DNA from 4 places in the Serratia sp. 2723 genome. Region 2 is predicted to be linked to each of the others. Evidence: predicted binding sites of a transcription regulator. Region 2 holds the regulator's gene; each other region holds the start of a gene.
The links. Region 2 encodes PurR, which represses purine synthesis genes. Its sites were predicted from a motif close to CANGCAAACGTTTGCNTG; they were not measured.
Positions count from the first base shown of each region.

Region 1: a site for PurR is predicted at 2,113-2,130, ahead of ABIE29_RS14285 (7-cyano-7-deazaguanine/7-aminomethyl-7-deazaguanine transporter). Genes of this name have one in related genera too.
Region 3: a site for PurR is predicted at 3,775-3,792, ahead of purM (phosphoribosylformylglycinamidine cyclo-ligase). Genes of this name have one in related genera too.
Region 4: a site for PurR is predicted at 4,593-4,610, ahead of guaB (IMP dehydrogenase). Genes of this name have one in related genera too.

Region 1 is NZ_JBNDIN010000008.1:134,741-142,042, forward strand. It holds gene glpC (anaerobic glycerol-3-phosphate dehydrogenase subunit GlpC) at 1-533, shown strand, start outside; gene ABIE29_RS14280 (DcrB family lipoprotein) at 569-1,135, opposite strand; gene ABIE29_RS14285 (7-cyano-7-deazaguanine/7-aminomethyl-7-deazaguanine transporter) at 1,353-2,018, opposite strand; gene tusA (sulfurtransferase TusA) at 2,217-2,468, shown strand; gene ABIE29_RS14295 (DUF4056 domain-containing protein) at 2,484-3,605, opposite strand; gene ABIE29_RS14300 (BamA/TamA family outer membrane protein) at 3,605-4,741, opposite strand; gene ABIE29_RS14305 (hypothetical protein) at 4,741-5,604, opposite strand; gene ABIE29_RS14310 (zinc/cadmium/mercury/lead-transporting ATPase) at 5,986-7,302, opposite strand, start outside.
Region 2 is NZ_JBNDIN010000005.1:222,267-229,568, reverse strand. It holds gene punC (purine nucleoside transporter PunC) at 1-1,104, opposite strand, end outside; gene punR (DNA-binding transcriptional activator PunR) at 1,230-2,159, shown strand; gene purR (HTH-type transcriptional repressor PurR) at 2,197-3,222, opposite strand; gene ABIE29_RS09940 (YnhF family membrane protein) at 3,547-3,636, shown strand; gene sodB (superoxide dismutase [Fe]) at 3,696-4,274, opposite strand; gene ABIE29_RS09930 (C40 family peptidase) at 4,502-5,317, opposite strand; gene ABIE29_RS09925 (Grx4 family monothiol glutaredoxin) at 5,728-6,075, shown strand; gene rnt (ribonuclease T) at 6,157-6,837, opposite strand; gene gloA (lactoylglutathione lyase) at 6,907-7,302, opposite strand, start outside.
Region 3 is NZ_JBNDIN010000009.1:162,366-169,667, forward strand. It holds gene pstB (phosphate ABC transporter ATP-binding protein PstB) at 1-265, shown strand, start outside; gene ABIE29_RS15305 (bactofilin family protein) at 278-1,018, opposite strand; gene speG (spermidine N1-acetyltransferase) at 1,345-1,902, opposite strand; gene purN (phosphoribosylglycinamide formyltransferase) at 2,015-2,653, opposite strand; gene purM (phosphoribosylformylglycinamidine cyclo-ligase) at 2,653-3,690, opposite strand; gene upp (uracil phosphoribosyltransferase) at 3,946-4,572, shown strand; gene uraA (uracil permease) at 4,693-5,982, shown strand; gene ABIE29_RS15335 (hypothetical protein) at 6,171-6,671, opposite strand; gene ABIE29_RS15340 (winged helix-turn-helix domain-containing protein) at 6,661-7,302, opposite strand, start outside.
Region 4 is NZ_JBNDIN010000009.1:94,784-102,085, forward strand. It holds gene ABIE29_RS15030 (TIM-barrel domain-containing protein) at 1-2,127, shown strand, start outside; gene ABIE29_RS15035 (YhfG family protein) at 2,248-2,415, shown strand; gene ABIE29_RS15040 (Fic/DOC family protein) at 2,493-2,936, shown strand; gene ABIE29_RS15045 (hypothetical protein) at 2,936-3,121, shown strand; gene xseA (exodeoxyribonuclease VII large subunit) at 3,125-4,501, opposite strand; gene guaB (IMP dehydrogenase) at 4,671-6,134, shown strand; gene guaA (glutamine-hydrolyzing GMP synthase) at 6,239-7,302, shown strand, end outside.

The DNA of each region.
Region 1 (7,302 bases), on a different contig from region 2:
AAGTGAATGCGGAATCGCTGCATGAGGCGGTCCTGACCAAAGGCATACCGGTGGTGGCTACTTCGTCGAGCTGCACGTTCACCCTGCGTGACGAGTACCCGCATTTGCTGGAGGTGGACACCTCGGCGGTACGTGAACGGGTGGAGCTGGCCACGCGTTATCTCTATCGCCTGATCGCTGAAGGGCGCACCTTGCCGCTCAAACAGATGCCGCTGCGGGTGGCTTACCACACGCCGTGTCATATGGAGAAAATGGGTTGGACGGCCTATACGCTGGAGCTATTGCGGCAGATCCCAGGGCTGGAACTGGTGGTGCTGGATTCGCAGTGCTGTGGTATCGCCGGGACTTACGGCTTCAAGTCGGAAAACTATGAAACCTCGCAAGGCATTGGTGCCTCGCTATTTCGCCAGATTGAAGCGAGCGGGGTGGATATGGTGATCACCGACTGTGAAACCTGCAAATGGCAGATCGAGATGTCCACCAGCAAGCGCTGTGAACATCCGATCACCCTGTTGGCACAGGCATTGGCGTAACGCATTAATCGGGCCAGCATGCTGGCCCACTGCGCTTACTGCTTGATCTTCACAGTATTGAACACGCCAGCCGCTATGTCTTGAGACTGCTGCTGGTTATCTGCCGGCAGCGTGATTTGCAGGGTCAGTTGCTTACCGTTTGGCAGCATACTGAGCAGTACGCCAGAGTAGGCTTTTTGGCCAGCCACGGTGATCACGGTATCCAGTTGGCGCATTGGCGTACCGTTAATTTCAACCGCTTTATTGGTGATAACCTGCAGGTTGGTATCGCGGGAGCGTTGCTGTTCTTCCATACGCGTGGTCAGGGTTTCCAGATCGTCCGCTGCCTTGTCCGCGACGATCGCGATCACCGCACGCTGGTTGGTGCTGTCGGTATAGATGTGCACGTTAGTCGGCTGGTTGGTCAGCTTATCGCTCTGATCGGCCAAACCGTTTGGCAGCGTAAAGGTCAGCTTGCCATCCAATAAACTCACCTGTTGCCCGGTTGGGACACTGGCTGCTGCGTTACCTGCTGGTGCATTGCTGTCTTTGGTGGCGCTATCACAGGCCGCCAGGCCAAGCACTAACAGGCCGATACCCATCAATTTTGTTACTTTACGCATCTGGTGTTCCTTATTCCTTTGCAGAGAGAGTTGGTTGACCGTATGGCAAGATGTCACAGGTTTTTTAAGTAATAGACGATAGTCGTCTACTTCGCCTTTCTTTTCTAGAGTGAAAATCTGATATTTGTGGCTAATGAGCATTATTAGCATGGCGAGTGGTCAAGCACATGGGCAGCCACCATAAAGTCAGGCTGCCCAGTATAAACCAGAAGGTGGATTAACTCAGTTGCAACCGGCTGGCGGGTTGGCGCTCTGCCAGACGTTTTAGCAGCATATTGAGCAGTACCCCGTACATCGGCAGGAAGAACAACAGACAGATCAGCACCTTGAAGCTGTAATCCACCAGTGCGATCTCCACCCAGTTGGCGGCCATAAAGGGATCGCTGCTTTTGTAGAAGGCGATAAAGAAGAAGGCCAGGGTATCGCTGATATTGCCAAGGAACATGGCCGCGGCGGGAGCAACCCACCAGGCGCTGCGTTGGCGCAGGCGGTTGAACACCTGTACGTCCAGGATCTGGCCCAGCACGTACGCCATAAAGCTGGCGGCGGCGATACGCGCCACAAGCAGGTTGAAGCTGGCCAAGGCGGCAAAGCCTTGCCACTCGCCCTGGAAAGTGACGGTGGAGATCACATAGGAGATAAACAGCGCCGGGACCATCACGGCAAGGATAATCCTGCGTGCCAGCGGGGCTCCGAAGATCCGTACGGTCAGGTCAGTGGCCAGGAAGATAAACGGAAAAGTGAAGGCACCCCAGGTGGTGTGAAAGCCGAAAATGCTGATCGGTAACTGCACCAGATAGTTGCTGGAAGTAATGATGGCGATGTGGAATAGCGATAGCCAAACCAACGCGATTAAGCGTTGTCGATCGGTAAACGAATACATAATGTAGCCTTTTTGAGTGTGGGGTGAGGGAACCCATTGTTAACTGCGCGGCGACATGGTACGCGTTTGGGCATTCAATGCAATGGTTAAATTTAACGCAAACGTTAACGTATCTTGCGCAGAAAAACTACCGGCGTAAACTAGCGGGTAATCAGATCCGGCGAGGGTTCGCCGATCGTTTTAGATCGAGAGAGATGTATGACTGACATTTTTGCCCAGGCAGACCAGACGCTAGATGCGCTGGGGCTGCGCTGTCCGGAACCGGTAATGATGGTGCGTAAAACCGTGCGCCATATGGATAACGGTAAAACCTTGCTGATCATCGCCGACGATCCGGCCACCACCCGCGACATCCCGGGTTTTTGCCGTTTTATGGAACATACGCTGGTGGCTCAGGAAACCGAGCAGGCCCCGTATCGCTATCTGCTGCGCAAAGGGATCGAGAGTTAATCACTGAGCGGTTGCTTAACGTTTCTGCAGTATCTGCTGCGCGTCCAGTGCACTCGCGTGTAAGGCCAACCCACTAAAATCCTCCGGGCGATAATAATGCGCCGGGGCTGGCAAGTTGTGCATGGCATCCCCAGGCCAGAGTTGCAGTTCCGCCAGTTTCGCCAGCGTTAATCCTTCAATCTGTAGTGGCAACGTCAGACGTTGCGGAGCGGTATATTCGAAGGGCGGCTGATTGGGCAGGCGATTGCTGCTGGTGGTGTAATCCCGTTTTAAGACTAAAAATTTCTCCGGTACTCGGCGGTGGCTGTCCCACCAGTCGCCGTCAATGCCGTCAAATTGCCGCTGGGTTTCGGTGATTGAAACTGCGCCAAGCTGGTGCAATGCCTCGGGTATCAGCGTTTCCATTGCGCTATTGTAACTGGCAACGGATACCGCGCGCCCTTGCAGGATAGCGTCGATCGCCAACCTTGCCCCCAGCAGGTTGGAATACAAATCCTCTGGCGTAAATGCAGAAATCTGTTCAGGAAATCCGGGCACCGATTGGTAGCCGTACCACTGTGCCACTTCATGCCATGCCGCCATCTGGAAGGCGAGCTCTCCGGCCAGGTAAGCCGCTAACGTATAGCGTTGGGCAGCCTCTCGTGGTGGGGTAAAGGCGTTCAGTTGTATACGACGCTTTGCCAATTCCGGGCCAAGATCGAGAGTCCATTGCTGGCCCAGCTTAGGCAACAGCTGGCTGAACAGGAACAGGGTATTGTCGGCAGTATCGCGAACGTGAGCGATGTCGATAAATCCCCCACGATAGGTGTAGACCAACCCCAATTGCTCACTGCCCAATCCCAGCAAGTTGCCGATGGCATTGAAAGCGCTGTCATTATAGTGATGTGCGCCAAGCCGATCGGCGTCTACGACATTACCCAATTGATAAAACGGCACCGGGATGCCTAACGCCTGTACTTTGAGGTTATAGCCAAAGGCGCAGCAAGGGCGCAAACCATCCGGTGGCGAGAGTGGCTCAGTCACCGGCCAGGCAACAAGGCTCTCACGGGTAGGTTGCGAGGTGATCAGCGTTTCCAGGGCCTTGGCGGGCAGCATGGGGCTAAGCAGCAGCAAAAATATCAGCGCAATAAAACGCATTAAAAAGCTTCTCCTACCTGAAAATAAAACCCGCTGCTTTCACGCCCGACCCCAAAATCGAGCCGTACGTTCATCCGCGGTTTGAATTCAAAACGGTAGCCAACCCCCACCGTCGGCAACCAAGGCCCTTGGCCCAGATCACCGGTTTTGCGGCTTAGGGTTCCGGCTCCTGCCCAAAGGACATAACCGTGCCGCCAGCTCAATTTGCGGCGATATTCAACCTGGCCGCTGAGCGTATTCCTGTCGCGATAACGCCCTTGGTAATAGCCCCGCATCCGTTTGTCGTCTCCCAGTTCGGACAGCCTGTCCCAGGGGACATCGCCGGTGGTCAGACGGCTGTAGACGTCCAATGCCAGTACGCTCTTTTCACTCAGACTGTGATAGGCATTGTATTGTCCTGCAAGGGTATTGAAGCGGCTATCGCCGCCCAATTCTGGCGCGAAATAGGTGTCGCTCAGGCTGAGAAACTGGCCTCGGCTGGCATTAGAAACGAAATCGCGCGTATCGTAACTTAACGAGCCACTGATCCCTGAACTGATCGATGAGGGGCCAGCTTCTTGAGCTTTGAACAGGCTACTATCTCCCCCATCGGGATCGCTGGCGTGCGTCGAAGAAAAATCCCAGCCAACCCCTGCGTAGGTGGCATTGGCAATACGATACAGCAGCTGTGGTGCTATCTGGAACGCTTGCTGGGTATATTTTTCCTTATTACCATCGTGACGCCCGGCTTGATAACCGGTGCCCCAGAAATAGGTTGGCATATTATTCAGGGAGCCGCTGGCAAAGAAGCGCCATTGGTCGTTAGCGAAAAAGCTGTAGTTTTCAAAGCCAACGCCGAAGGCACCTGTACTGCTGAAAAAGCCCTTCAGCGCCAGCGTCGAATTTTGGCTGGCGCTGTCAAGGCTGTCTGGCCGGTACATGCCTACGACAGCGGTGCCGATGCCAAGACCGAGTTCTGGGGTATAAAACGGGCCGGGCAAGATACCCCAATCGATGGTTTTACTGTTGTCGAAATGATTGTCCGAACCCAGAGGGGCTAGCATTCCATCAACTTGCTGACGTGACAGCCAAGCGGCATGGGCACCGGGCAGCAGAGCGAGCAGGGTCAGCGCCAGGCAGCGGAGCGGTATCGCCATCAGAAGCGATATTCACCCGAGACCATAAAGCTGTTGCGTTGGCTAAAGCCAAATTCGGTCAACAGGTTGAAATGCTGCGTGATCTCATATTGTGCACCAAGCAGCATATTCCAAGGTGATTGCAGATGCTGCTTCACGTCGAAACGGCCTTCTCCTTTCTGGTTGGCGATGGCGATCAGGGGCTGCAGCGCTGCGGGCATCTGTAGATCAGACAGGCTGCCTCGGAACTCCTGCTGCACATCCTGGTACATGCTGCCGACCCACAGGTTCAGATTACTCTGGCCATGGATACCGGGCACCTGGAAGCGGTAGCCAACACGGGGTGTCACCGTCAGTGCAGAAATTTGGCCGTCAAGAATATTGAAACTGGTGCGGGTATAGTTGGTATCGAGCGTGGTGAACCAGTTCTCATAGCCCCCGGCTAGCGTGACGCCTGCGCCGTAAGTGGTGCCTTTAAAATCGAGCTTGAAGTCCAGATCGCGCAGTTGCCCGCTTCGGTTCAGGCTGTGCACGGCAGACGCGATGATACGATCCAATCCTTTGTATTTACTGGGATCGGCGTCCACGGAGACCTGAGATAACGAACTGCCTTTGGTATGGCCAACAATGCCGTAGACGTTGAGGAACGGAAACAGCCAGGTGTCCAGACGCATGGTTTCCGTTTTGCTCTGTTCGCGGGTTTTGCCAACGCCGATGCTGAACAAATCCGACGGAATTGCGAGCGGTCCCAAGCCTAGTCCGGAAAAATTGATACTGTCGACATTGATATTCTGCCGCATGTTCATGTAGTTGACGCCAACACCGAAAGGTTCCGGCAGCTCATAGCCGCGGGCTCGAGCCTCATCCCCCCAAATCGGCAACATACGATGTTCTGGCTGGAGTGCTGCCGTTGTTGGTGCGTTGTGTTGGGTGGTTGGCATCGCCGCACCTTGGGTGAATGGTGGGCGTTTTGCTTCATCAATGAGCTGTGCGGTAGCGGCGGTATCAGGCTGTTGCGCCAGAGCCAGGGAAGGAATAAAGGTAACAACGATCAGATTCAGAATTTTATAATGATGTAGTGGTTTCATTCATTCGACCATTACCCTGATAAATTCATAGAATTTATAGGTATGTAATGTAAAGGTGCTTGGAGAATATAATAAAGTCCTGTGGTTTGCAGGGGCATTAAGTGCGTCTTGTTCGCGCTATTTTTTCAGGTAAGAGCGTCAGGGCACAGTGGGTTGTACCCTGACGATAGAATGGTCTTACTGACGTTTTTTCAGCAGCCGTAAGGCGTTGGCGGTCACCAGCGCGGTCGCCCCGGAGTCTGCCAATACGGCCAGCCACAGGCCGGTCATCCCCAGCAGAGTGGTGACCAGGAAAATCGCTTTCAGCCCTAGCGCAATGGTAATGTTCTGGCGAATATTGGCGTGTGTAGCGCGGGAGATGCGGATCATCTCGGCAACGCCGGTCAATCGGTTGTGCGTCAGTGCGGCATCCGCCGTTTCCAATGCCACGTCGGTGCCGCTTCCCATCGCAATACCAATGCTGGCGGCCTTCATCGCCGGGGCGTCGTTGATACCGTCGCCGATCATGGCGGTGGGTTGCAGCTTGCTCAGCTCGGTTACCGCTTTCACTTTATCTTCCGGCATTAGCCCGGCGCGGTAATCGATCCCCAGTTCATTGGCAATGGCGGCCGCAGCGCGCGGGTTGTCGCCGGTGAGCATCACGCCACGAATGCCTAACTGCGCCAACTCGGCAATCGCCTGTTTGGCGTCGCGACGTAAGGTGTCACGTAACGCCAGCAAACCGACAGGCTGCCCGTCCTCTAGCACCACCACAGCGGTTTTACCCGCCGTTTCCAGCGTCTCTACCTGGCTGCGCCATTGGTTATTCAACTGGCTTTCCGTCAACTTGCCCGGTGCGCTGATCAGGATGGTTTTGCCGTCGATTTTCCCCTCAACCCCGATACCCGCCAGCGCACGGCGGCCTTCGGCCAGAGGTAACGCCTCCCCGTTTTGCGCCGCGCGATTGACGATAGCTTGCGCCAAGGGGTGGTGTGAGCCCGCCTCGACTGCCGCTGCGATGGCCAGCAGTTGCTGCTCGCTGAGGCCGTCTGCCGGCAGTACGTCGGTCACGGTCGGTTTGCCTTCGGTCAGCGTACCGGTTTTGTCGAACGCGATGGTTTGCACTTGGCCCAACTGTTCCAATGCAGCACCACCTTTAATCAGCGCTCCCCGGCGTGTGGCCGCAGCAAGGCCAGAGGTGATGGCCGCTGGCGTGGAGATGACCAAGGCACACGGGCAACCGATCAGCAGCAAGGTCAGACCCCGGTAGATCCACATCTCCCAAGGTTCGGCAAACAGCAGCGGTGGCACCAGGATCACCGCCACGGCCAGCAGCATGATCGCCGGAGTGTAGTAGCGGCTGAAGCGATCGAGGAAGCGTTCAATCGGTGCCCGGCGCTCTTCGGCCTCTTCAATCAGTTGCAGGATACGGTCGATGGCATTTTTGCCCGGCTCGGAAGTGACCTTCATCTGTGCGGCCTGATCGACGGACAGGCTGCCAGCGGCCACTTTCTG
Region 2 (7,302 bases):
AACCATTACGGTGGCAGTGGCTAGCAGCGGCCGGGCGATAAATGCCGAAACCAACAGGCTGGCTATAAAGCATAATCCCAACTGTAGCGTGTTTTGCAGCGCTGCGGCTTTGCCACTGTTGTTGGGGAAGGGCATCAACGCATTGGCCACCAGGATCGGATAGCTGGCACCGTTTACTAACGCCATGAAGCAGAACGGGATCAACAGCGTGGTCAACGTTGGTTCACTCAGCGTGGCGATCAGATACAACGCCGCCATGCTGATACCGTAAGCTAACAGCAACCACGGCAGCAAGGTTTTGCCAGAAATGCGATTTAAAGCGCTACGGCAGCTGTAACCCCCTAATAAGAAAGCCAGCGTTTGTGGCACATAGCTCAGGCCAATATCGTTGGGGCTATATCCCATATCGCCGAGGATAAAGGGTGAACCTGTCAGCCAAGCGAAGAAGCCGGCTGAGCAGGCGGCAAAAACCATCACGTTGCCGCTGAACACCGGTGATTTCAAGATCTGCATAAAGCCAAGGCTGGGCTTCTTATCGGCGGAAGGCACTCGTTTACTACGATCTTTCAGCAATAAGGTGGGGATCAGCAGCAGGGCGGTAATCCCCAGCAGCACGGCGAAGATGGCCCGCCATCCCATATGGTTGAGCAACCAGGCACCCAGCAGCGGGGCCAGCGCCGGAGAGAGGGCGACCAGCGGCATAATAGAGGCGAAAACGCGGTTGGCTTTGCCATCGCGGTAGCGATCGACCACGATCGCCTGCCAGGTGACGGCGGCGGAACACACGCCAATGGCTTGAATAAAGCGCAGTGACCACAGTTGTGTCACGTTCTCGACCCACAGCATACCGAGACACCCGACGGCGAACAGCGCCAGGCCAATCAATAACACGGGCTTACGGCCAATACGGTCGGACAGTGGTCCCCACAGCAATTGGGCGAAGGCAAAGCCCGCCAGGAAGATACTCAGACTGGCGCTGATCGCCCCAGCGGAGATTTGCAGATCCTGCTGCATTGCTCCAAAAGCGGGCAGGTACATATCGGTAGCCAGATAGCCCAACATACTCAGGCCGGCCAGATAGAACATAAATCCAAAATTTCGCATTGCTATTTCTCGTTAAAATTATGTTGTCGCAGGTTTTGAAGCGCCGGCAAGTGTATACGGCTGGATCTCTGCTTGTGAAACGGTAATATTTGCAAGATGCTGTTAAAAAATTTGAAGGCAAGATTATGTGGTCTGAATATTCACTCGATGTGGTAGATGCGGTAGCGCGGACCGGTAGTTTCAGCGCGGCGGCACAGGAGTTGCACCGAGTTCCTTCTGCGGTGAGTTATACGGTACGCCAACTGGAGCAATGGCTGGCTGTGCCGCTGTTTGAGCGCCGTCACCGCGATGTGGAGCTGACGCCGGCGGGGGCGCTGTTTATTAAAGAAGCGCGGGTTGTTATCAAAAAAATGCTCGATACTCGACGACAGTGCCAGCAGGTGGCCAACGGTTGGCGTGGGCAACTGAGGATTGCGGTCGATCTGATCGTCAAACCCCAGCGTAGTCGCCAATTGGTGCTGGATTTTTATCGCCATTTCCCCGATGTGGAGCTGATGGTGCAACCGGAAGTTTTCAACGGCGTATGGGATGCGCTGGTGGATGACCGAGCTGAGATGGCCATTGGTGCAACGCGGGCGGTGCCGGTAGGCAGCGGTTTTGCCTTTCGCGATATGGGTTTTATGAATTGGCTCTGTGTAGTGCATGCCAAACATCCGCTGGCCGCCTTGCAAGGAAAGCTGCGCGACGATCAGCTTCGCCCTTATCCCTCGTTGCTGTTGGAAGATACTTCGCGCAATTTACCCAAGCGGGTGACCTGGTCGCTGGACAACCAGCGGCGGCTGACCGTGCCGGACTGGGTTTCGGCGGTAGATTGTTTGCGTGCCGGGCTGTGTGTGGGTATGGTGCCCGCGCATCGGGTATTGCCGTTGGTACAAAGTGGCGAACTGGTGGTGTTACCACTGGATGAACCTTTCCCGCCCAGTGCCTGCTGCCTGACCTGGCAGCAAAATGCCCAGTCTCCGGCTATGGCCTGGCTGTTGGACTATCTGGGCGATAGCGAAACGCTCAATCAGGAATGGCTCAGTGAAGAGGAACCGGGGGCAGTGCGTCGCTAATCGGGCGCAGCACAATTTGCAGCGCCCCTACGGAGGGTTAACGGCGGTAATCGACAAAAGGACCATCTGCCACGGAGCGGCGCTCAATGAGTTTTGGATGCACTTCAATCACCTGCGACTCTTCACGCTTGCTGATTATGCGATCCAACAGCATGGTGAAGGCCATCTCGCCCAGGCGTTCTTTCGGCTGGTGAATGGTGGTCAGCGCCGGGGTGAAGTAGCGGGCATTACGCACGTTGTCGTAACCAATAACCGAGATATCCTGCGGTACACGCAACCCCAGCTCATCGGCGGCGCAGATTGCCCCCATAGCCATAATATCACCGCCACAGAAAACGGCGGTTGGGCGATGCTTTTGTGACAAGATTTGATGCATGGCTTTATAGCCGGATTCGGGCTCGAAATCCCCTTGCACGATCCATTCTTCACGCACTTCGATGTTGGCTTCCTTCATGGCTTTCAGAAAGCCCTGATGGCGACCTCCGCCGGTATTACGCGCCAGTTGACCCGGAATGGCACCGATGTCCCGGTGTCCCCGTTCGATCAGGTAGCGACCTGCCAGGTAGCCGCCCTTGAAGGCATTGTCGATAATGGTATCGGTGAAGTCTCCGCGCGCGGTACCCCAATCCATCACCACCATAGGAATATTACGGTAATCTTCCAGCATGCCCAGCAGCTGATCGGGATATTCTGAGCACATGACCAGCAGGCCATCGACGCGTTTTTGCGCCAGCATTGCCAGATAGGCTTGCTGTTTATCCAGGTTATTGTGCGAGTTACACAAGATCAGGGTATAGCCTTTGCTGTAGCAGCTGTTTTCTACCGCTTCGATCACTTCGGCAAAATAGGGGGCCTCACTCGAGGTGGCGAGCAAGCCGATCGATTTGGTGTGGTTGACCTTGAGGCTGCGGGCCACGGCGCTGGGTGAATAGTGCAGCTCTTTGATGGCGGCCCAAACGGCCGTTTTGGTATCTTCGGCGACGAAACGCGTTTTATTGATAACGTGCGATACGGTAGTGGTAGAAACGCCAGCGCGTTTGGCCACATCTTTAATCGTTGCCATGTAAAGAATGACTCCTAAACCTACATGTTACAGCATGTAAGTATGATGTTAATCGTTTGCCTGCGTAGATCCTTTCCCAGATAAGCGAAAACTGAGTTTTTAGTGCTGAAGTCGTAAATCGCTTGAACAGGGAGGGGCAGTTTATCGGTACGCAGTTGTGAACTGCGGATTTTGTCGCATATTGAAGAAAAGTGGAAGAGCTAATCGGTATTTATCCGTGGGGAAATCATAACAAGATTTTCATCACGAACTATGGGAAAATGATTTGACGTATTAACTGTGTGGCTTATGCTCTGGAAAAGCCAATCTGAGAGGGAGTTGTATATGGATACCAATTTGAAGATGTCATTACTCACTACCGTGGGTGCTTTGGCAATGATTATTGCTTTCAGTTTTGTTGCCGCATTGAACTGATCCTCAGCAAAAAACAAAGGCGCAGCTTGTGCCGCGCCTTATTAGCTAGTCACCCGTCGTTAAGCCAGGTTTTTTGCCACGAACGCCCAGTTCACCAACGCCCAGAAGTTTTCCAGGTACTTTGGCCGCGCATTGCGGTAGTCGATATAGTAAGCATGTTCCCACACGTCAACGGTCAATAACGGAACGTCTGCGCCCGTCAGTGGGGTTGCCGCATTCGAGGTGCTGACGATCGCCAGACTGCCGTCCGCCTTTTTCACCAGCCAGGTCCAGCCAGCGCCGAAGTTTTTCACGGCGGCATCGGTGAACTGCTCTTTAAAGGCGGCGAAGGAGCCGAATGACTTGTTGATGGCCTCTGCCACTGCGCCCGTTGGCTCGCCACCACCTTGCGGTGATAAACAGTGCCAATAGAAGGTGTGGTTCCAGACCTGGGCGGCGTTGTTGAACACTCCACCGGTGGAGGTCTTGACGATCTCGATCAGGGATTTACCTTCGAACTCGCTGCCTTTCACCAGATTGTTCAGGTTAACCACGTAGGTGTTATGGTGCTTGCCATAGTGGTATTCCAGCGTTTCCGCGGAAATGTGCGGTTCGAGAGCGTTTTTCTCATACGGTAATGCAGGTAATTCAAACGACATTGCTTTCTCCTTTTATAGACAATACGTCTCTCCGACGCTGTGGGCCTGGGTGGCCGAGGGCGAAAAAACGCAATTGCACCACTTTTGTTATGGTCATTAATCTTAACAACTTTCCGAGCGAAAAGAACATCCAAAGTGTGCCAAGTGGCTGATTGATTAAAGTCGCAGCGGTTTTTGATTTTCTGGGGAGTAAGGCACGGCTGAGCAGTTGGCTCAGCCGTGCTAGGTCAACGAATGGTGGTCGGGGTCACTACGCGGCGGGCGCCAATGTAATGGTTCTGCCAATAGTCGTTATCCAACTGACTGATGCGAATCTCTTCACCGGTGCGCGGTGACTGGATGAACTTACCGTTACCAAGATAGACGCCAACGTGATCGGCGGTGCCACGGTTGTTGATGCGGAAGAACACCAGATCGCCTTTCTCCAGCTCATTACGTTTGATCGGCGCTGCATCACGCAGGTGGTACATTTCGTTGGCGGTACGCGGCATTTTGATTTTCACCACGTCTTTGTACGCGTAATAAATCAGCCCGCTGCAGTCGAAGCCTGTACCAGGTGAAGATCCACCCCAGCGGTAGGGTTTACCCATTTGCCCCATCAGCTTGGCCATGGCGGTTTGCTTGGCGTGCTGATAACGTTTTTTATGGGCGGCGGAAAGTTTCAACGGCTTGTCGCGGCCAGCCAATTTTGCCGTAGCTTTGCCTTCTTCACGATGGCGACCATAGCCTTTTTTATAGCCTTTTTTAGGCGGAGTCACTTTGAGCTTGGCCGTTTTGGTTGCCTGGCTTTTGGTTTTAACTCTGGTGGTTTTTTTGGCCGTCTTTAAGGTTGCCGGTTTGGTTTTTAGCGTTTTCGGAGGGGTGGCTGCCTTCACTTTTTTATTGGCTTTCTCCGCTTTCTTTTTCTTGCGGTCGTCTGGCCGTGCTTCATTAACGTGACTCTTGCGCTGCTCGGCAGAAACACGTGCCTGTGGCGCAGCGTGCGCCAAATTGAAGAAGAGCTGCGTAAATAGCAGCACAAAAAGTGTAATAATTAACCGCATATCGACGTTACCAACCTTGGCTCCGAAACAGAAATCGAATGAGTCACAGTATTCCCGAAATTCACCCTATAAAACAGCGTGGATCTCATAAATACTAATCCATATTGTGAGAAAACGTTAATGGCATTTTTATTGTCGCAAAATCAAACACCTGTCGCCTAAAAAAGCGACAGAGATCATGTGGTTGGCTTATTGCTCGCCGGCATTGGGCTGCGCAAATATAATAGTGAAACGTCCCGATTAAAAATGTTATTCTGGGGCCATGTTTTAACCGGTTCGGTGTGACCGCCGTTTTTGCTGAGGCAATCAGAGAATGTCCCTGCAAAAGATGGCGTTTTCTTGGCACCGGTCCTGCCGCTACAATAGCCAGTGTGATGCATGTTGTAGCCATGATGTGGCTTGAGGAAGCAATAATGACGACGATTGAAAAAATTCAGCAGCAAATTTCTGCCAACCCGATCCTGCTGTATATGAAAGGCTCACCGAAATTGCCAAGCTGCGGTTTCTCTGCTCAGGCCGTGCAGGCACTTTCAGCCTGTGGCGAACGTTTTGCCTACGTTGATATTCTGCAAAACCCGGATATCCGTGCCGAGCTGCCAAAGTATGCCAACTGGCCAACCTTCCCGCAGCTGTGGGTGGATGGTGAACTGGTTGGCGGCTGCGATATCATCATCGAGATGTACCAGCGTGGTGAACTGCAGCCGTTGATCAAAGAAACGGCCGAGAAATATAAAGATCAGGAAGACCAGCAGCCTTAATGGCGCAGAGGTTGACCAGATAAAGTCGGGCGGCACCTTCAACAGTGCCGCCCGATTTTTTTACGTCTGTTTGTCAGCCCGTTATTGCGATTCAGCGTTGGCAATCGGCCAGCCACCGAGACGTTTCCAGCGGTTGACCAATTCACAGAACAACTGGGCGGTTTGCTGGGTATCATACAGCGCCGAGTGTGCCTGGCTGCTGTCAAACGGCATACCGGCGGCAATACAGGCTTTGGCCAGCACCGTCTGCCCCAATACCAGCCCGCTAAGCGCAGCGGTATCAAAGGTGGCGAACGGATGGAACGGGTTGCGCTTCAGGCTGGCGCGTTCGGCGGCGGCCATCAGGAAACTGTGATCAAAGTTGGCATTATGCGCCACGATGATCGCCCGGTTACAACCCTGATCCTTGATGCCTTTACGTACGGCCTTGAAAATCGCATGCAGCGCATCATATTCACTTACTGCGCCACGTAGTGGGTTATGTGGGTCGATACCGTTGAAAGCCAACGCTTCCGGTTGCAGGTTCGCCCCTTCAAACGGTTCTACATGAAAATGCAGCGTTTCATCCTGCTGTAACCAGCCATTCTCATCCATTTTCAGCGTGACGGCGGCAATCTCTAGCAGCGCATCGGTCTGAGCATGAAACCCGGCGGTTTCCACATCAATAACAACGGGATAAAATCCACGGAAACGGCCACTCAGGGCGTTAAGATCACTTTTTTCGGCCATCAGTTTCTTATCTTTAGCGAATTCAGCGCGCATTATGACAAATTTCTTGTCTTGGTGCAGCGGAGATAGAAAGCAGGGCGCAGGGCGCGCCCTGGAGAAACCTCAGTTACCGAGGCCGTGACCTGCGTGCTTGTTCTCGATCAGCTCGATCTTGTAACCGTCAGGATCTTCGACGAAGGCAATCACGGTGGTACCGCCCTTGACTGGACCGGCTTCGCGGGTGACTTTGCCACCGGCCTGACGGATGTTGTCGCAGGTGGTTGCGACATCATCAACGCCCAGCGCCAGATGACCAAAGGCGGAGCCCATGTCGTAGCTGTCGACACCCCAGTTATAGGTCAGCTCGATGACCGAGCCTTCGCTTTCATCGCTATAACCCACGAAGGCCAGCGAGTATTTGTACTCGGTGTTTTCGCTGGTACGCAGTAAGCGCATGCCTAATACCTTGGTATAGAAGTCGATGGAGCGTTGCAGATCGCCGACACGGAGCATGGTATG
Region 3 (7,302 bases), on a different contig from region 2:
TGAACCGGAGGTGTTGCTGCTCGATGAGCCGACCTCTGCGCTGGATCCGATTTCTACCTTAACCATCGAGGAGCTGATTTCGGCGCTGAAACAGCGCTACAGCGTGGTACTGGTGACCCACAACATGCAGCAGGCCGCGCGGGTTTCCGACTATACGGCGTTTATCCACCAGGGGACGCTGGTGGAATATAACGATACCGATGCGATTTTTACTTCGCCACGTCAACGCCGCACAGAGGATTACATTACTGGCCGCTATGGTTAACGGGCGAGGAGCTTAATTGCTATGTTTGTGCGGCTGTGGGGGCAGTTGTTCCTGCTGTTCAGGTTCAACCTTTTTCAGTGCGGTCACTTTTGCTTGAGCGGGCTGGGCCTGAGGAGATGTTTTTTGCATCAGCTGCGACTGGCCAATAAACAGGCCGCCTTTCTCAATAGAGATTTCGTCGGCGAAAATATCCCCGCGCATGCTGCCCTTAGGCTGGATTGACAGTGAGTCGGCGAAGCAACGGCCTTCAACCGGACCATTGATTATGATCTGCTGGGCGCGGATCTCGCCTTTGACATGACCGCTGGTTTCAATGCGCACCATGTGGCTGCAACTGATGTTCCCGTCAACCCGGCCTTCGACAATGATATTGCCATCGCCTTCGATCACTCCGGTGAATAGCGCACCATTGGAGATAAAGGTGTCCTTTTTGGCACGGATTGGCTTGATGGCGTCGGCAACTTCAGACAGGAGGTTTGGCTCAGAGTGAGCAACCGGCTGAGGCAGGAGCTGATCGATAAGCTCCTGGGTTTTTTCCTCATTAACGGCTTTATTTTTCTTATTGAATGACAGCATTTGATTCATCCTTGTTATTTTGTAGATAAACGCCAGCGTTGTCAGCAGCGCCAGGACCAAGGCGGTGAGCAGTGCGCGTTTTAGGTAGATACCGGTGAAGCTGATCCCTGTCAGCCAGAGAACGATGGACAGCGCCCATAATCCCCAGACACACCATAATAAGTTGTAATTACGCATGTTTTTCAGGCCGTTTGAAGTCCATTTGCCGCGAAAGTGCGGGATGCCAGGCGGCAACCAGCGTGACGGTTCCTGTAGGCTATCCGTAGAAGCGGATGATGATACCTAATATTGTCGCCTAATTCACCACTCGGTTGGTCAATCCGAGTCTATGGCAATGCGGAAATTAATTTATTATTTGTATGATTCACTATAATGAATTGATTTTTTTTAATATATTAGCGTCGATTGGGCATAAACTATTAACTGGCTCAAACTGACAAGATTTCCTGTTGATCTTCACCTATCTGTAATCAGGGGGAGATTCATCGCCCCCTGGTTTCCAGTTACTTCACCAGGGGCTTGTCGCCAGACTGGGCAGTCTTGAACTTCGCCAAATACTGCGGCTGGAAGATGCACATACGCAGCACGGTGCGGTATGCGCCACTCACGAAGAATTCGTCAATCAGCTCGCCTTCCACCTCAAAGCCCAGCTTGCTGTAAATATGGATCGCCTTCGGGTTTTCTTTATCGACGATCAGATACAGTTTATACAGGTTAAGTACCGAGAAGCCGTAGTCCATCGCCAGCTTGGCGGCGGTGCTGGCATAGCCTTTGCCCTGATGCGCCGGATCGATGATGATCTGGAATTCGGCGCGGCGGTGAATATGGTCGATCTCTACCAGTTCAACCAGCCCGACCTTGGCCCCTTCATGCTCGATGATAAAACGCCGTTCGCTCTGGTCGTGAATGTGTTTATCGTACAGATCGGAAAGCTCGACAAAGGCTTCATATGGTTCTTCGAACCAGTAGCGCATGACGCTGGCGTTGTTATCCATCTGGTGAACAAACGCCAGATCTTCCCGTTCCAGCGGGCGTAGTCTGACGTTGGTGGTGCTCGACATACATTCTCCTCGAGATCATTAATCTGGCAAAAGTATAACCTCAGGAGCGGATTGAAGGCGAAAAAAAACGGTACCGTGAAAGGCACCGTTTAGATTGCGGTTAAATTGCGGGTCAGTCGGCGGCATAACCTTGTGCTGGCAGGCGTTCACCATCCAGCCAGGCTGCGTTATCGCGCATTGCCAGCCGCCCTTCGATAAACCAGCTCACCACCAGAGGGTATATGGTGTGTTCCTGGGTTTGCACCCGCTCAATGACCTCATCTTCCTCGTCACCGGGGAAGATCGGTACCTTGGCTTGCAGGATCACCGGGCCACCGTCGAGCTGCTCCGTGACGAAATGCACCGAAGTGCCATGCTCGGCGTCGCCGTTGTCGATAGCCTGACGATGGGTATGCAATCCGGGGTATTTCGGCAGCAGGGAAGGGTGGATATTCAGCATGCGCCCGGCATAGTGCTGCACAAAGGCGTTGCTGAGAATGCGCATATAACCGGCCAGCACCACCAAATCGGGTTGGTATTGGTCGATAGCTTGCGCCAGCGCGGCGTCAAAGGCTTCGCGATCGGCAAAGGCTTTGGCATCCAGCGCTTGAGCGGCAATGCCAGCCTCTTCGGCACGCTGCAGGCCATAAGCCTGCGCGTTATTGCTGAATACCGCCACGATAGTGGCGGCGATCCGGCCCTGTTGGCAGGCGTCGATCAGCGCCTGGAGATTACTCCCCTGGCCGGAGACCAACACCACAATCTTTTTCATCACTGGATGACCACTTGTTGTTCGTCAGAAGAAGCGGTCAGTTTACCAATCTGCCAGGCTTTTTCACCTGCGGCGGTCAATATTGCGATGGCTTTTTCTACCGACTCCTGTGGCAGCGCGATCACCATACCGACACCGCAGTTAAAGGTACGGTACATTTCATGACGGCTCACGTTGCCTGCCTGCTGCAACCAACTAAACACGGCAGGCCACTGCCAGCTCGACTCGTCGATCACCGCCTGCATCCCTTCTGGTAACACGCGTGGGATATTTTCCCAGAAACCGCCGCCGGTCAGGTGAGCAATCGCGTGCACCTCCACTTTCTCGATCAATTCCAGTACCGATTTGACATAAATTCTGGTCGGCTCGAGCAGGTGATCTGCCAGCGGTTTGCCTGCCAGGTCGGTGGTTGTGGGATCGGTCTTGCTCACTTCCAGGATCTTGCGCACCAGCGAATAACCATTGGAGTGTGGGCCTGAAGCGCCCAGTGCGATCAGCGCATCGCCAGACTGTACTTTGCTGCCGTCGATGATTTCTGATTTCTCAACCACGCCCACGCAGAAACCGGCGACGTCATAGTCTTCACCATGGTACATGCCGGGCATTTCGGCGGTCTCACCACCCACTAACGCACAGCCGGACTGTTTACACCCTTCGGCAATCCCGGTGATCACGCTGGCAGCGGTATCCACATCCAGCTTGCCGGTGGCGAAGTAATCGAGGAAGAACAGCGGCTCAGCGCCCTGAACCACCAGATCGTTAACACACATCGCCACCAGATCGATACCGATGGTGTCGTGGCGTTTTAAATCCATCGCCAGACGCAGCTTGGTGCCTACGCCGTCGGTGCCGGAAACCAGTATCGGCTCGCGGTATTTCTGCGGCAACGCGCACAGGGCGCCAAAACCGCCCAGCCCACCCATGACTTCCGGGCGGCGGGTCTGTTTCACTACACCTTTGATGCGGTCTACCAATGCGTTGCCAGCATCGATATCGACACCTGCGTCTTTATAGCTGAGAGAGGTTTTGTCGGTCACTGCGCGATCCCCACGACGGTTTGCGGTTTGAGAACGGTGCTTCCGGCGGTGATGCCGGAACCAGGCGCGGCAATTCTAACAGCGCAAGCAAACGTTTGCGAGAACCATGTGAACCCACTCGAACTTTTCGTCTTCTATACTGTTGATCACTCTTTTGTTGATCTCGATCCGGCTATTGGTAGTGGCGTCGGGAGAAAAAGGCGGTATAATCCGGCGATTTTTTTGGCCGTCAACCACCTTAATAGGAGAAAAATGATGAAGATCGTTGAGGTGAAGCACCCGCTGGTTAAGCACAAGCTTGGTCTGATGCGCGAACACGATATCAGCACCAAACGCTTTCGTGAGCTGGCTTCTGAAGTGGGTAGTTTGCTGACCTATGAAGCGACCGCCGATCTGGTGACAGAGAAAGTCACCATCGAAGGCTGGTGTGGGCCGGTTGAAGTTGAGCAGATTAAAGGGAAAAAAATTACCGTAGTGCCAATCCTGCGTGCCGGTCTGGGCATGATGGAAGGAGTGCTGGAGCACGTGCCGAGCGCTCGTATCAGCGTGGTTGGTGTTTATCGTGATGAAGAAACCCTGGAGCCGGTGCCTTATTTCCAGAAACTGGTTTCCAACATTGACGAGCGCATGGCGCTGGTGGTTGACCCAATGCTGGCTACCGGTGGTTCGATGATCGCCACTATCGACCTGCTGAAGAAGGCCGGTTGCAGCAGCATCAAGGTGCTGGTGCTGGTCGCTGCGCCTGAAGGGATCGCCGCGCTGGAGAAAGCGCATCCGGATGTTGAGCTGTATACCGCTTCGATCGATCAATGTCTGAATGACAAAGGGTACATCGTGCCTGGCCTGGGTGATGCAGGCGATAAGATATTTGGTACCAAATAATAAATAAGCCGACCTGAGAGTCGGCTTTTTAATGCCCTTTGTACTGCCAAGCCTGGCAATCCATTGAGCATTTATCACCAAGCCAACACAACTGATACTAACTCAGAGGAAAAACACCCCATGACCCGTCGCGCCATCGGCGTTAGTGAACGCCCACCGCTGTTCCAGACCATCCCACTCAGCTTCCAGCATCTGTTTGCCATGTTCGGGGCCACCGTGCTGGTGCCGATCCTGTTCAAGATAAACCCGGCGACGGTGCTGCTGTTCAACGGCGTGGGGACATTGCTGTATCTCTTTATCTGTAAGGGCAAGATACCCGCCTATCTGGGTTCCAGCTTTGCGTTTATTTCACCGGTGTTGCTGTTGTTGCCGCTGGGGTATGAGGTCGCACTGGGTGGCTTTATCATGTGTGGCGTGCTGTTCTGCCTGGTAGCGCTGATCGTCAAGAAGGCTGGAACCGGCTGGCTGGACGTGATGTTTCCGCCTGCGGCGATGGGCGCAATCGTTGCCGTCATCGGTTTGGAACTGGCGGGCGTGGCGGCCAACATGGCCGGGCTGTTACCGGCGGAAGGCTCCTCCGCAGACAGCACAACCATCACTATTTCACTGGTGACGTTGGGCGTTACCGTATTGGGTTCGGTGCTGTTCCGTGGTTTCCTGGCGATTATCCCGATCCTGATCGGGGTGTTGGTAGGTTATGCGCTGTCGTTCTTTATGGGCGTGGTGGATCTGACGCCTATCCGTGAAGCACACTGGTTTGCCTTGCCGACCTTCTACACGCCACGCTTTGAGTGGTTTGCCATTTTCACTATTCTGCCGGCGGCATTGGTGGTGATTGCCGAACACGTTGGCCATTTGGTCGTCACGGCGAACATCGTTAAGAAAGACCTGTTGCGCGACCCCGGTCTGCACCGCTCAATGTTTGCCAACGGGATTTCTACCGTGATCTCCGGCTTCTTTGGCTCTACACCTAACACCACCTATGGTGAGAACATCGGTGTCATGGCCATCACCAAGGTTTACAGCACCTGGGTGATCGGTGGAGCGGCTATTCTGGCCATTCTGCTTTCCTGCGTAGGCAAGCTGGCGGCGGCGATCCAGGTGGTGCCGGTGCCGGTGATGGGCGGCGTTTCCCTGTTGCTGTATGGTGTCATTGGCGCTTCGGGGATCCGCGTATTGATCGAATCCAAGGTGGATTACAACAAGGCGCAGAACCTGATCCTGACTTCGGTGATCCTGATTATCGGCGTTAGCGGCGCGAAAGTGCATATCGGTGCGGCGGAGCTGAAAGGTATGGCATTGGCGACCATCGTCGGTATCGGCCTGAGCCTGCTGTTCAAACTGATCAGCCTGTACCGCAAGGAAGAAGAAGTGATCGATGTGCCAGAAGAGCGACTGGACCATAAATAGCCGGCAAAGGCCCGTTAGCCTGCTGGTCATTATTGTGCCAATATTGTCCACCTTAACGATGGGAATATTGGCTTTATGGCCAGGTGATGTCTCTTGGCCCGCTATCGCCTGCTTTCTGCGCCTTGATAGCGGGTTGTTGGCACGGATAATTGGGCAACAGGGTAGTGCATCTGCCAAAGGTTGCCTGATTATAACCGATTACAGTAAAAGACCGGAATATCGGTTTCATAGATAAAGTACCCTTGCTTACCTGCTGGGCGTATGGTGTAGCCTGACAAGCTGTTTATTTTGGAAAAAACATCTGGCACAAGGCGTTTTTCAATAATTTCAGGGATGGTATCTCTGGCATATTTATTGATATAGAGGGTTTTAAAGAAATATAACCCATTATCATCAACTTCGTAGCTTACAATGATATCACGCCTGATATAGTACGTGTTCTTCCCATCATAGAAGTTTGCAGTTATTGAGAATTTACCTCTTCCATCATTTTTTTCGCTGTCGCCTTTTAAGTTTACTATTATATTGTAATTGGCAACCACCTCAGGTTTTGGTACGAAAAATTTAAAGTAAAGCTTAGATTCGCAAGAGATAGTTTTCGTTTTATTTTCTGCGTAAAAAAAGTAATACGCTACGGCTAGAATAGCACATATTAACATTACTAATGGAATGATGACTTTAGTTTTCATAGCCAGTCCAATGATATGATTTACAATTGCTTCTAGCATCACTATCAATGCGATTATCACATAAGAAAATTGATTCTCTTTTAATTGTAGGATTTCCAAAGTAATACAAAGACTGGTTCCCTTCTTTATTGCACTGTATGTTGTGAATATCAATTCTTGATTTGATATCTGAGAGGGTGAATTGCCCATCTTCTCTATAGATATTACAATATTGATACTTTCCTATTAATGTGTAATTGACTTCTAAAGATTTTTTGGTGTTGTAAATATAAATTGATAAGGCAGTGATAAGGGTGAAAATCATCACTAAATAATAGAGGCTGCGTTTTCTTGGAAAACTGTGATTTTTCTTAGGTAACTCATTGATTACTAATGCTGGTTTTTCTTCCACCTCTTGGGGTTGTTCTTGAGGATTTTCTTGCTTTACGCATTCAACTTCATACTGAAATGGCTCAGTAATAAATTCTTGCGGGATATTAAACCCGGAACGCGGAGTTGTTTTAATAATGTTTTTATCTAACCCCAGTGAGCAAAGGTGTTTTCTCAGAATATAGATATGCTGATATAGGGTATTAGTGCCTACAATGACGCCTTTTTGTCCCCAAATGTCATCGATAAATTCATCTGGAGA
Region 4 (7,302 bases), on a different contig from region 2:
CAACTTGGCCTGCAGGGCGACAGTTTGACGGTGGCGACCCCACAACTGCGCGTGACGGTACATCAGCCGTTGTGGCTGGAATGGGAATATTGCAACGCGGCGGGGGAATGGTTGCCACTGGCTGCGGATCGCCCAACCAGTGCCTATCTGCTTAATGCGCACGGTGACGGCGTGGCGCACTATCAGCGCCGCCATCAGGGCGAACGTTATTATGGGTTAGGTGAAAAGGCGGGCGATCTGGAGCGTACCGGCAGCCGCTATGAAATGCGTAACCTGGATGCAATGGGTTACAACGCCGCCAGCACCGATCCGCTCTACAAGCATATCCCATTTACCATCACGCGCCGGGAAGAGGTCAGCTTTGGCCTGTTTTATGACAACCTGAGCAGTTGCTGGCTGGATCTGGGTAATGAGATCGACAACTATCACCTGGCCTATCGCCGCTATCAGGCTGAGGCGGGCGATCTGGATTACTATCTGTTCCTGGGGCCAAAGGTGCTCGACGTGACCAAAGCCTTCGTGCGCCTGACCGGTAAAACCCATTTTGGGCCGAAGTGGAGCCTGGGTTACAGCGGCTCGACGATGCATTACACCGATGCGCCGGATGCTCAGCACCAGTTGCAGCAGTTTATCCAGCTGTGCCGCCAGCATGCTATTCCGTGCGATTCGTTCCAGCTCTCTTCCGGCTATACCTCGATCAATAACAAACGCTACGTCTTCAACTGGAACTACGACAAGGTGCCGCAACCTAAACAGCTTAGCCAGGCCTTCCACGATGCTGGGCTAAAGCTGGCGGCGAATATCAAACCCTGCCTGTTGCAGGATCATCCCAAGTACCAGCAGGTGGCAGAACTTGGCCTGTTTATCCGCGACTCGCAAAGCGATAGCCCAGAACGTTCGAGCTTCTGGGATGATGAAGGTTCACACCTCGACTTCACCAACCCGGCGGCGGTGCGCTGGTGGCAGCAGGGGGTGACAGAGCAACTGCTGGAAATGGGGATTGATTCCACCTGGAATGACAATAACGAGTATGAAGTGTGGGATGGAGAAGCGCGCTGCCACGGTTTTGGCAAGCCGATTGCCATCAAGCATATTCGCCCGGTGATGCCGCTGCTGATGATGCGAGCCTCACTTGAAGCACAGCAGCGCTTTGCACCGAACCTGCGGCCTTATTTGATTTCACGCTCCGGCTGCGCCGGTATGCAGCGTTACGTACAAACCTGGAGCGGGGACAACCGTACCAGTTGGCAAACCCTGCGCTACAACACCCGTATGGGGGTGGGGATGAGCCTGTCCGGGCTGTTTAACGTCGGGCACGACGTGGGCGGTTTCTCCGGCGATAAACCGGACGCGGAACTGTTAGTGCGTTGGGTACAAAATGGGGTCATGCATCCGCGCTTTACCATCCATTCGTGGAATGATGACGCGACCGTCAACGAGCCTTGGATGTACCCGGCGGCCACGCCGATGATCCGTGATGCCATCAACCTGCGTTATCGGCTGATGCCGTACTTCTACACGCTGCTGTGGCAGGCCAGCCATGATGATGAGCCGATGCTGCGGCCAACCTTCCTCGATCATGAACATGATGAACGCACCTTCGGTGAAACCGATGATTTCCTGATTGGCCGCGATCTGCTGGTGGCCAGCGTGGTAGATCAGGGGCAGCGTCAGCGCGAAGTCTACCTGCCGGATAACGTTGATGGCTGGTACTGCTTCTACAGCGGCCAATGGTACAGCGGTGGCCAACGCATTGTATTGGAGGCACCGCTGGAACGTTTGCCATTGCTGGTACGTGCTGGGGCAGGGATCCCGATGTCACAGCGGTTGGGGCATGTGGATAATGCAGCAGACGATCGCCGGGAGCTGCGGCTGTTCCCTACCAAGGGCTGCGGATGGTCCTCTGGCCTGCTGTTTGAAGATGACGGGGAAAGCCATGGCTGGCAGCAGAATAATGCGCTGTGGCTCCGCTGGGAGGCGGTGAGTGACAATCAGCGCATCGAACTGACCTTAACCCACGAGGGGCATTTCAAACCGACGTGGCAGGTGCTGAACATTGTAATGCCAGCAGGTGAGACTCGCGAACTGTGGGTGAACGGGGTTTGCCGGGCTACTTATGTGCTGTAATTAATGTCATATCCCAACCCTCTGCAGAGGGTTGGGGAAGTATCAAACTGGATGAAGTTTGGCGTGAGATTGGCTATCATTGATACACAGCTACCTAGGTACCTAAATAAGGTGTTCTCTGTGAAAAAGATCAGCCTACAAGCCAAATTAGCCTATTGTGCTCAGACGCGCCGTTCAAACTATGCTGCCAGTTTGCGTCTGGAAGGTTATGACGTTACTCAAGAAGAGTCGAAGCGGGAATTACCTTCGCGTGAAGCAGTACTTCGCGTATATCGGAAGTCTGCCTGATTTTGGATAAGTACGGCACTGGGCAGGATCCATACTGTTACCCAGGTAGCCGTACGCTACGTAATGAATTGGGTATCTTGGATGAGGCTTTGCTCGCACAAGCTGAACGAGATCTTTCAGAAATAGCCGCTAGCCAGATCGATTTTTCTCTTCCACCCTACGACTTGGCCTATTTTAAAAAGCTTCATCGCACATTATTTCTCGATCTTTACGATTGGGCAGGTGAGTTTCGCGCCATTGACATTTCGAAAGGTCACACGCGTTTTTGTAACGCGACTCGAATTGAACCAGAGGCTGAAAAGATCTTTAGCGGCATGGCTCAAAGTGGCTGGTTTGAAGACTATGATCGTCCAGAACTGATTTGTGCCGTAGCTGAGTATTTTGGTGAGTTGAATATGGTTCATCCTTTTCGGGAAGGGAACGGCCGTGCTCAGCGTCTTTTGTTCGAACATCTCATCGTCAATGCAGGTTTTGCAATTAGCTGGTGGCCAGTCGTGCGCCATCGCATGAGGAGGAATTGATGACTATTGCAGAATATCTCGAGCAAAAAGGACGAAAAGAAGGGCGACTGGAAGGACTAGAAGAAGGAAAACTCAAGGAGGCCCTGAAAATAGCTCGTTCCATGCTGGCGAACGGTTTCGAACGTACCATGGTAATGAAACTGACCGGCCTTTCCGCAGAAGAAGTCGATCAGCTCTGCCACTAACCGCTACTCCACCACGCGTTTCTTACGTGGCTTTTTCGCCACGGTGACGGTTTTGACTTCGCTCTCCACCCAGCCATCCTGCAGGCGGGTTTTCAGCATTTCCCCAACCTGTGCCTGCTTGGTGGTTTTCAGTAATTCACCTTGTGGTGTCTGAGTTACGCTATAGCCTCGAGCCAGGGTTGCCAGCGGACTAACCGCTTCCAACTGACTACAGGCGACGCCAAAGCGTTGGCGATAGCCATTGAGCTGCCGCTCCATCCCCTGCTGCAAACGGTATTCCTGCTGCTGAACACGCTGCTGCAAACGGTGGATGCGGCCCATCGGCTGGACCTGCGCCAGGCGCTGCTGCACGCGTTCACTGCGGCGAGAAGATAGCCGTAATTGCTGCTGCATCCCATCTTCCAAACGGCGCTGTAGCTTCAATAACAGCGTTTGCTGCCGAGCTAGCCGCAGGTGTGGATGCTGCTGTTGCAGACGGTGGTTGATGCGGGTGAACTGCTGCTGGCGCTGCGCCAGATAATAATCCATCGCCATTTCCAGGCGTTGTTGCTGTGACTGTAATTGGCGCAATAACTCTAGCTGATTACGGCTGACCAACTCCGCCGCTGCGGAAGGGGTAGGTGCCCGCAGGTCGGCAACAAAGTCGGCAATGGTGACGTCGGTTTCATGACCAACGGCGCTGACGATCGGGATACGGCTGGCAAAAATTGCCTTCGCGACGCGTTCGTCGTTAAAGCTCCACAAATCCTCTAACGAGCCACCGCCGCGCCCGACAATCAGCACATCACACTCATCACGGCGGTTGGCGGTTTCGATCGCGCGAACGATCTGCAACGGAGCTTCTGCACCTTGCACGGACGTGGGATAAATCACGATCGGCAGTGAAGGATCCCGCCGCTGTAGCACCTGCAAAATATCGTGCAGAGCCGCGCCGCTGGCGGAGGTGATCACCCCAACGCATTTGGCCGGGCTTGGCAATGGTTGTTTGAACTGCTGATCAAACAAACCTTCGGCCGCCAGACGCTGTTTTAACTGTTCGAATTGTTGTTGCAGCAGGCCGTCACCGGCAGGCTGCATGCTTTCGGCGATCAGTTGGTAATCACCACGTGGTTCATACAGGGTGATGCTGGCCCGCACCAGAACCTGCTGGCCATTTTGCGGACGAAAGGTGGTGCGACGGTTGCTGTTGCGGAACATCGCACAACGCACCTGGGCACGGTCATCTTTCAGCGTGAAATACCAGTGGCCGGAGGAGGGCTGGGAGAAGTTGGAGATCTCGGCGGAGAGCCAAATCTGCCCCATTTCCATTTCCAGCAGCTGTCGAACCGTCTGATTGAGGCGGCTTACGGTAAAAATGGACGGTGAAGTAGGTAGTGACATGTGACCCAGATCAAATTTCAAAACAAGCACTTAATTGGTCGATATTACAGCTCGGCGAAAGGTAATCAAGAGTTTTTGTAAGAAAGTGCTGGAGGCAACCGATTACGCTCTGTATAATGCCACGGCAATATTTTATCTTTTCCGCATCCACCTTGGTGAGATATTGCCCATGCTACGTATTGTAAAAGAAGCTCTAACGTTTGATGACGTTCTCCTGGTTCCAGCCCACTCCACAGTTCTGCCTAATACCGCAGATCTTGGCACCCAACTGACCAAATCCATCCGCCTGAATATCCCTATGCTGTCCGCAGCCATGGATACCGTAACCGAATCCAACCTGGCCATTGCGCTGGCGCAGGAAGGCGGTCTGGGCTTCATTCACAAAAACATGTCCATTGAGCGCCAGGCGGAAGAAGTTCGCCGGGTGAAAAAACATGAAAGCGGCGTGGTCACGGACCCACAGGCCGTTACACCTTCCACCACGCTGGCAGAAGTGAAAGAGTTAACCGCGCGTAACGGCTTTGCCGGTTACCCGGTGGTGACCGAAGAAAACGAACTGGTGGGGATCATTACCGGCCGTGACGTGCGCTTCGTCACCGATCTGACTCAGCCTGTCACCGCAGTGATGACGCCAAAAGAGCGCCTGGTCACCGTCAAGGAAGGCGAAGCGCGTGAAGTTGTGCTGCAAAAAATGCACGAAAAACGCGTTGAAAAAGCGCTGGTGGTGGACGACAGCTTCCACCTGCTGGGCATGATCACCGTCAAAGACTTCCAGAAAGCAGAGCGTAAACCTAACGCCTGTAAAGATGAGCATGGCCGTCTGCGCGTAGGCGCTGCGGTGGGTGCTGGTGCCGGTAACGAAGAGCGTGTTGATGCGCTGGTCGCTGCTGGTGTTGACGTACTGCTCATCGACTCTTCACACGGCCATTCCGAAGGCGTGTTACAGCGCATCCGTGAAACCCGTGCCAAATACCCAGACCTGCAAATCCTTGGCGGCAACGTCGCGACCGGGGCGGGTGCCAAAGCCCTGATGGAAGCCGGCGTAAGCGCGGTGAAAGTCGGTATCGGTCCTGGCTCTATCTGTACGACTCGTATCGTAACCGGCGTGGGTGTTCCGCAGATCACCGCTATCGCCGATGCGGTCGAAGCGCTGGAAGGAACAGGTATCCCAGTTATCGCTGACGGTGGTATCCGTTTCTCTGGCGATATCGCCAAAGCGATTGCTGCCGGTGCGTCTTGCGTGATGGTTGGTTCAATGCTGGCGGGGACGGAAGAATCTCCGGGCGAAATCGAGCTGTATCAGGGCCGTTCGTTCAAATCTTACCGTGGGATGGGTTCTCTGGGCGCGATGTCCAAAGGTTCCTCGGACCGTTACTTCCAGACCGATAACGCCGCTGATAAACTGGTGCCGGAAGGTATCGAAGGCCGTGTGGCCTACAAAGGCATGCTGAAGGCGATTGTACATCAGCAGATGGGCGGCCTGCGTTCCTGCATGGGCCTGACCGGCTGTGCGACCATCGACGAACTGCGTACCAAAGCCGAGTTTGTGCGCATCAGCGGTGCCGGTATTCAAGAAAGCCATGTGCATGACGTGACCATCACCAAAGAATCACCAAACTACCGCATGGGCTAACGCTTTAACCTCTCTCCTGCGGGAGAGGGGCAGGGATGAGGGGACAACCTCTCATCCCAAATACCCTTTTTGCTCTTTTTCTCTGTTGCTGGAATTTGCCTCACATGACAAAAAATATTCATAAGCATCGCATCCTGATCCTGGATTTCGGTTCACAATACACCCAACTGATTGCCCGCCGCGTGCGTGAGATTGGTGTTTACTGTGAGCTGTGGGCCTGGGACGTCAGCGAAGAGCAGATCCGCGAATTCAATCCAAGCGGCATCATTCTCTCCGGTGGCCCGGAAAGTACCACCGAACTGAGCAGCCCGCGTGCGCCAGAATATGTCTTCACCGCCGGCGTACCGGTATTGGGTGTGTGCTACGGCATGCAGACCATGGCGATGCAACTGGGCGGCCATGTACAGGGTTCAACCGAGCGTGAGTTTGGTTACGCGCAGGTGGAAATCACACAATCAAGCGCCCTGATCCGCGATATCGAAGATGCGATCAGCCCGGCAGGCAAACCGGTATTAGACGTATGGATGAGCCACGGCGATAAAGTTACCGCTATCCCGTCAGATTTCGTCACCGTTGCCAGCACCGATACCTGCCCGTTTGCCATTATGGCCAACGAGGAAAAACGCTTCTACGGCGTACAGTTCCACCCGGAAGTCACCCATACCCGCCAGGGCCAGCGTATCCTGGAGCGTTTCGTGCTGGATATCTGTGGTTGTGAAGCGCTGTGGACGCCTGCCACCATCATCGAAGATGCCGTTGCGCGTATTCGTGAGCAGGTCGGTGAAGATCACGTGATCCTCGGCCTGTCTGGCGGCGTGGACTCATCCGTTACCGCCATGCTGCTGCACCGTGCCATTGGCAAGCGTCTTACCTGCGTATTCGTAGATAACGGCCTGCTGCGCCTCAACGAAGCCGACCAAGTGTTGGAAATGTTCGGTGACCACTTCGGTCTGAACATCGTGCACGTAGCAGCGGAGAATCGTTTCCTGAGCGCGCTGGCGGGTGTTGATGAGCCAGAAGCCAAACGTAAAATCATTGGCCGCGTGTTTGTCGAAGTGTTCGACGAAGAAGCCTGCAAGCAGAGCGCTGTGAAATGGTTGGCTCAGGGCACCATCTACCCGGATGTGATTGAATCTGCCGCTTCCGCTACCGGCAAAGCGCACGTGAT